2 regions of the Nonomuraea polychroma genome follow, and region 2 is predicted to be linked to the other one. Evidence: predicted binding sites of a transcription regulator. Region 2 holds the regulator's gene; the other holds the start of a gene.
What was found. Region 2 encodes HrcA, which represses chaperone genes, less so after heat shock. Its sites were predicted from a motif close to TTGGCACTCTCNNNNNGAGAGTGCCAA; they were not measured.
Positions count from the first base shown of each region.

Region 1 (3,407 bases), about 10 Mb from region 2:
GACAGCAGGCGGTCCTCGTGGGCCGCGTGCCGCTCCAGCAGGTCGTTGGCCAGCCGCCGCCCCTCGTCCGTCAGCGTGACCAGCGTCATGCGCCGGTTCCCCGGGGCCGGCCGGCGTTCCACCAGCTCGCGTTCGACCAGGCGGTCCATCCGGTTGGTCAGCGCGCCAGGGCTGATCATGGCGGCCGCGGACACGTCCTTCATGCACATGGTGGCGTCGTCGCCGCTCCTGAGCAGCGTGGTCAGCATGTCGAACTCCCACGCCTCCAGCCCGTGCTCGGCCAGGAACTCCTTGACCCCGCGCTCCAGCAGTCGCGACGCCCGCGTCACCCGGCCGATCACGCCCAGGGGGGACACGTCGACGTCGGGCCGGGTGCAGGCCCACTGCTCCAGCATCGTGTCCACCACGTCGTCCATGTCGGTAATCGTACGACATTGAAATGTTCGACGTCGTGCGTTACGTTCTGCATGGAAATGTTCAATGTCGAAATCTTTGGGGTGGGACAATGAAGGTCCTGGTTGCCGGCGGGACGGGTTACATCGGGGCGGCCGTGGTGGAGCGCCTGGTCGAGCGGGGGCATGAGGTGGTCGCGTTCGTGCGGCCGGCGGCCGGCGGAGCCAGGCGGGTGCCTGCCGCGGCCGAGGAGCGCTACGGGGACCTGGCGGACGCCTCGACCCTGCAGGCCGCGATCAGCGCCGACATCGACGCGATCGTGCACGCGGGTCATCTGACCGGCGAATACGGCACCGACCTGGCGACCATCGCGGCCCTGGCCGGGTCGGGCAAGAAGGTCGTCTATGTGAGCGGCGTGTGGGTGCTCGGCGAGACCGACGGCGCGGACGAGGACAGCCCGGCGCGGCCGATTCCGCTGGTGGCGTACCGGCACGAGGTGGAGCGGCTGGTGCTGGACGGTGGCGGCTCCGTGGTGCGGCCCGGCGTCGTGTACGGGCGCGGCGCCGGCATCCCGGCACTCCTGCGCGTCCAGGCCGCCCAGCGCGGGACCGGCGTGTACGTCCACGCCGGTGGCGAGCCGCCGACGTGGACGTTCGTGCACGTGGACGACCTGGCCGAGCTGATCGTGACCGCGGTGGAGAAGGGCGAGGCGGCCGTCTACCACGGCGTCAGCGAGGAGGCCGTGCCCATGACTGCCGTGGCCGAGGCGGCGGCCAGGTCGGCCGGCGTCAAGGAGACGGCCGAGCCGTGGCCGCTCGAGGAGGCCGCGGACGTGCTCGGGGAGGGCTTCGCGCACGCGCTGTCGATCAGCCAGCGGGTCAGCGCCGCCCGCACCCGCGAGGCCCTCGGCTGGAACCCCGCCCGTCCCGGCGTCGTCGCCGATCTCGCGGAGGGTTCGTACGCCGAATAGGGGGCCTTATCGCTCTGAGCAGACGCGTTCGTGTTGACTGTCAAGCCCCTCTTGCATATGTTTCCTGTTGGCACTCTCCCCTTGAGAGTGCCAACGTGCGACGAGGCAGGTCTGACACCCGCGACGGCAGGCCCCGCTGGTCGCCTCTTCTGATCATTCAAATCTGAAGGGGAGGTCCGATCGTGACGACCGCCACTAAGGTTCCCGTTAAGCCGCTCGGCGACCGCATCGTGGTTCAGCCGCTTGAGGCCGAGCAGACGACCGCGTCCGGCCTTGTTATCCCGGACACCGCCAAGGAGAAGCCGCAGGAGGGCAAGGTCCTCGCTGTGGGCCCTGGCAACTGGGACGAGGACGGCGACAAGCGGATTCCGCTCGACGTCTCGGAGGGCGACATCGTCCTCTACAGCAAGTACGGCGGCACCGAGGTCAAGTACGGCGGCGAGGAGTACCTCGTGCTCTCCGCCCGCGACGTTCTCGCGATCATCGAGAAGTAAGCCGGATGTGTCGAGCCCCGGGCGCTCTTCAGGGCGACCGGGGCTTTCGACGCTAGGAGAGGACTTTCAGCAATGGCGAAGATCCTGGAGTTCGACGAGGACGCCCGCCGCGCGCTTGAGCGCGGCGTCAACGCCCTCGCGGACGCCGTGAAGGTAACCCTCGGCCCGCGTGGCCGCAATGTCGTCATCGACAAGAAGTTCGGTGCGCCGACGATCACGAACGACGGTGTGACCATCGCTCGTGAGATCGAGCTGGAGGAGCGCTACGAAAACCTTGGCGCCCAGCTCGCCAAGGAAGTGGCGACCAAGACCAACGACATCGCGGGTGACGGCACCACCACCGCGACCGTCCTGGCCCAGGCCATGGTCCGCGAGGGCCTGCGCAACGTCGCCGCCGGCGCCTCGCCGCTGTCGCTCAAGCGCGGCATCGACAAGGCCGCCAGGGAGATCAGCGACAAGCTGCTCGCCAGCGCGCGGCCGGTCGAGGACAAGAAGGAGATCGCTAACGTCGCCACGATCTCCGCGCAGGACGCGCAGATCGGCGACCTGATCGCCGAGGCGTTCGACAAGGTGGGCAAGGACGGTGTGCTCACCGTCGAAGAGTCCAACGCCATGGGCATGGAGCTCGAGTTCACCGAGGGCATGCAGTTCGACAAGGGCTACCTGTCGGCCTACATGGTGACCGACCCCGAGCGGATGGAGTCCGTCCTGGAGGACGCCTACATCCTGCTCACCCAGAGCAAGATCTCCTCCATCGCGGACTTCCTGCCGCTGCTGGAGAAGGTCGCCCAGACGAAGAAGCCGCTGCTCGTGGTCGCCGAGGACGTCGAGGGCGAGGCCCTGGCCGTCCTGGTCACCAACAAGATCCGCGGCACGTTCACCTCCGTGGGCGTCAAGGCCCCGGGCTTCGGCGACCGCCGCAAGGCGATGCTGCAGGACATGGCCATCCTCACCGGCGGCCAGGTCGTCAGCGAGGAGGTCGGCCTCAAGCTCGAGCACGTCGGTCTCGAGGTGCTCGGCCAGGCCCGCCGCATCGTGGTGACCAAGGACAACACCACGATCGTGGACGGCGCCGGTGACGCGCAGGCCATCGAGGACCGCGTCAAGGAGATCAGGCTCGCCATCGAGCAGTCCGACTCCGACTGGGACCGCGAGAAGCTGCAGGAGCGCCTGGCCAAGCTCGCCGGCGGTGTGTGCGTGCTGCGTGTCGGCGCCGCCACCGAGGTCGAGCTCAAGGAGAAGAAGCACCGCCTCGAGGACGCGATCTCCGCGACGCGCGCCGCGATCGAGGAGGGCATCGTCTCCGGCGGTGGCTCCGCGCTCATCCACGTCTCCAAGGACCTCGACGACCTCGGTCTGTCGGGCGACGAGGCCACGGGTGTCGGCGTGGTCCGCCGCGCGCTGGTCGAGCCGGCCCGCTGGATCGCCGAGAACGCCGGTCTCGAGGGCTACGTGGTCACCCACAAGATTGCCGAGCTGCAGCCTGGTCACGGCCTCAACGCCGCGACCGGCGAATACGGCAACCTGCTCGACCAGGGCGTCATCGACCC
Region 1 covers NZ_SAUN01000001.1:10,550,661-10,554,067, forward strand. Annotated here, with positions in the region: gene EDD27_RS49330 (MarR family winged helix-turn-helix transcriptional regulator) at 1-416, opposite strand, end outside; gene EDD27_RS49335 (NAD-dependent epimerase/dehydratase family protein) at 506-1,363, shown strand; gene groES (co-chaperone GroES) at 1,546-1,857, shown strand; gene groL (chaperonin GroEL) at 1,930-3,407, shown strand, end outside.
Region 1: groES (co-chaperone GroES) is a predicted target of HrcA. The motif match lies at 1,431-1,457, and genes of this name have one in related genera.

Region 2 (3,407 bases):
CCACGACGAGGTCCGGCTCGGCGGGCACTTTCGGGATCTTGCCCTTGCCCGGCCGCCGCCAATTGCCCGCCAGCACATCGCCCTCGTACACACGGGGACCGTAGCAAATCACCCGCCGACCGCAAGGCGCTTGCGCGCAGAGCTACGGCGCATGAGGACGACGACGGTGGCGACGATCGCGAGGAGGATTCCGGCGCCGGGGATCAGGAACAGCGCCACGGTCCCGCCGACGATCCCGCCCGCGGCGGAGGTCACCGGCTTGCCGACGCCGTACTTGACGTTCGCCGTCTCCTGGTTGGTGCAGGTCAGCTGGTAGTCGCCCTTGCTCGGCGCGTTGATCACGAGGATCTGCTCCCACGTCACGCTGCCGACTGTGAGCGACTGGCTGCCGCTGGTCTCGGCGAGCCTGGCCTGGCCGGAACCGCCGGAGATCTCGCACTCGTAGTTGATCCGCGTGTTGGTGGCGACGTAGACGGCCGGCTTGTCGGCCGGGTCGACGGTCACCGTGATGCTTTCGCCGGGCGAGAACGTCTTGGTGGGGGCCGCATCGGTCACGCTGCCGAGCACCCCGCCGACGAAGATGACGACGCCGACGATCCCGCAGACCACGGCCACGCCCCAGGCCGCCGCCAGCCACCACAGGCTGGGCTTTATGGCTTTGGAATTGATGTGCGGGGGGAATTGGGGCTGTTGGCCCTCCGGGCCATATTGGCCGTACTGAGGTGGCTGTCCGTACTGGGGAGTGGTGCCGTACTGCGGCGGCGGCCCCCATCCTGGCTGGGAGCCCGGTTGGGGCCCGTAGCCGGGCTGGGAGCCCGGTTGCGGTCCGTAGCCGGGCTGAGTGCCGGGCTGAGGTCCGTAACCCGGCTGAGGCGGTTGTGGCTGACCGTGGTAGGGGTCGTGTCCTGGAGGTGGCCCGTACGACGGCGGTTGCGAATTGTCCGACATGTCGGCAAGTGTGGGCCCTGTCGCTTGTAAGCCGCTAGCAACAGGATGGGAGCCGGTGTTATCGCACCTTGTGGGCGAGAGCCGTACACTTGGCACTCGGGAACACAGAGTGCTAGACACGTCGTTCCTGAAGGAAGAGGGCAGGAGGTGAGCACGTGCTCGACGATCGGAAATTGGCGGTGCTCCGCGCCATTGTCGAAGACTACGTGTCCACCAACGAACCGGTGGGCTCCAAGGCGCTGGCCGAGCGCCACAACCTGAAGGTCTCCCCGGCGACGGTCAGAAACGACATGGCCGCGCTGGAGGAGGAAGGCTACATCACACAGCCGCACACCAGCGCGGGACGCGTGCCGACGGACAAGGGATACCGCCTGTTCGTCGACCGGCTCTCGCAGATCAAGCCGCTGTCGGGAGCCGAGCGCAGGGCGATCGAGACCTTCCTCGCCGGCGCGGTGGACCTCGATGACGTGGTCACCCGCACCGTGCGGCTGCTCGCGCAGCTGACCAGGCAGGTGGCGGTCGTGCAATACCCGACATTGACGCGCTCGACGGTCCGGCACGTCGAGCTGGTGCCGCTGAACGACCGGCGGGTCATGCTCGTGCTGATCACCAATACCGGCCGCGTCGAGCAGCGCGTGATCGAGCTGCCCGAGGTGGTGGAGGACAACCGCATCGCGCATCTGCGTGCGGTGCTCAACGCCTGCCTCGACGGATGCGGCCTGAGCAACGTGCCCGAGCTGGTCGCCGACCTGCCGGAGCGGCTGCCGGTCGAAGACCGGCCCGCGGTGGCGACAATCTTGTCGGTGCTGCTCGAGACCCTGGTGGAACGGCACGACGAGAAGATCGTGTTCGCCGGCGCGGCCAACCTCGCCGGCGCCGACTTCTCCACCGGCCTGCGTGACGTGCTGGAGGCGCTGGAGGAGCAGGTCGTGCTCATGCGGCTGCTCGGCGAGACGTCCTCGGACACCCCCTCCGCGCTCACCGTCCGCATCGGTTCGGAAAACCCTTACCTACGCGGCACATCCGTCGTCGCGACCGGATACGGTTCTGGCGACAACCAACTGGCCAGGCTCGGCGTGCTGGGGCCGACCAGGATGGACTATCCCGTGACGATGGGCGCCGTGCGTGCGGTGGCTCGCTACGTCAGCCAGATCCTGGCTGCATCATAAGAGGTCGATAAGTGGCAAACAGCGATTACTACGCCACCCTCGGGGTGCGCCGTGACGCCAGTCAGGACGAGATCAAGAAGGCATACCGCCGCCTCGCACGCGAGCTGCACCCCGACGTGAACCCTGACCCTGAGACCCAGGAGCGGTTCAAGGAGATCACGCAGGCCTACGAGGTGCTGTCGGACCCGAACAAGCGCCAGATGTACGACCTGGGCGGGGACCCCTTCGCCGGCGCGGGAGCAGGAGCGGGCGCCGCGGGCTTCGGAGCCGGCTTCCCGTTCAGCGACATCATGGACGCCTTCTTCGGCTCGGCGGCCGGCACCCGAGGGCCGCGCTCGCGGGCGCGCCGGGGCCGCAACGCCACCATCCGCGTCGAGCTCGACCTGCGCGAGACGGCGTTCGGCACCACTCGCGAGCTGGTCGTCGACACGGCGGTGCTCTGCGAGGTCTGCCACGGGGCCGGCGCCGCGCCGGGCACGCACCCCGACACCTGCGACATGTGCAACGGACGCGGCGAGATCTCCCAGGTCACCCGCTCGTTCCTGGGCCAGGTCATGACCTCGCGGCCGTGCCCGCAGTGCGGCGGCTTCGGCACCATCATCCGCCACCCCTGCCAGGAGTGCTCCGGCGACGGCCGGGTGCGCACCCGCCGTACGATCAAGGTCCGCATCCCCGCGGGCGTGGAGGACGGCACCCACATCCAGCTCGCCGGCGAGGGCGAGGTCGGCCCTGGCGGCGGCCCGCCCGGAGACCTGTTCCTGGAGATCGTCGAGCGGGCCCACGAGATCTTCGAACGGCGCGGTGACGACCTCCACTGCACCGTCCAGATCCCGATGACGGCCGCCGCGCTCGGCACCGTGCTCGTGGTCGAGACGCTCGACGGCTCCGAGGAGATCGACGTCCGCCCGGGCACCCAGTCCGGCCAGGTCATCACCATGTTCGGGCGCGGCGTGCAGCGGCTCAACGAGTCCGGCAGGGGCGACCTGCTGATCCACGTCAACGTCGAGACCCCGACCCGGCTCGACACCGCGCAGGAGGACCTGCTGAAGGAGCTGGCCAAGCAGCGGGGCGAGGAGCGGCCGCCGGGCAAGTTCGCGCCGGGTCAGCAGGGCTTCTTCTCGCGGCTGCGCGACGCGTTCAACGGCCGGTGACCGTACCCGTCTTCCTCTCGGAGGAGCTCGACGGGCCCGAGCTGACGCTCGGCGGCCCGGAGGGGCGGCACGCGGCCTCCGTACGCCGCCTGCGGGCCGGTGAGCGCGTCGACCTCACCGACGGAGCCGGCGCGGTCGC
Region 2 covers NZ_SAUN01000001.1:535,406-538,812, forward strand. Annotated here, with positions in the region: gene EDD27_RS02385 (DUF3097 domain-containing protein) at 1-91, opposite strand, end outside; gene EDD27_RS56215 (DUF456 domain-containing protein) at 109-948, opposite strand; gene hrcA (heat-inducible transcriptional repressor HrcA) at 1,104-2,117, shown strand; gene dnaJ (molecular chaperone DnaJ) at 2,129-3,268, shown strand; gene EDD27_RS02410 (16S rRNA (uracil(1498)-N(3))-methyltransferase) at 3,265-3,407, shown strand, end outside.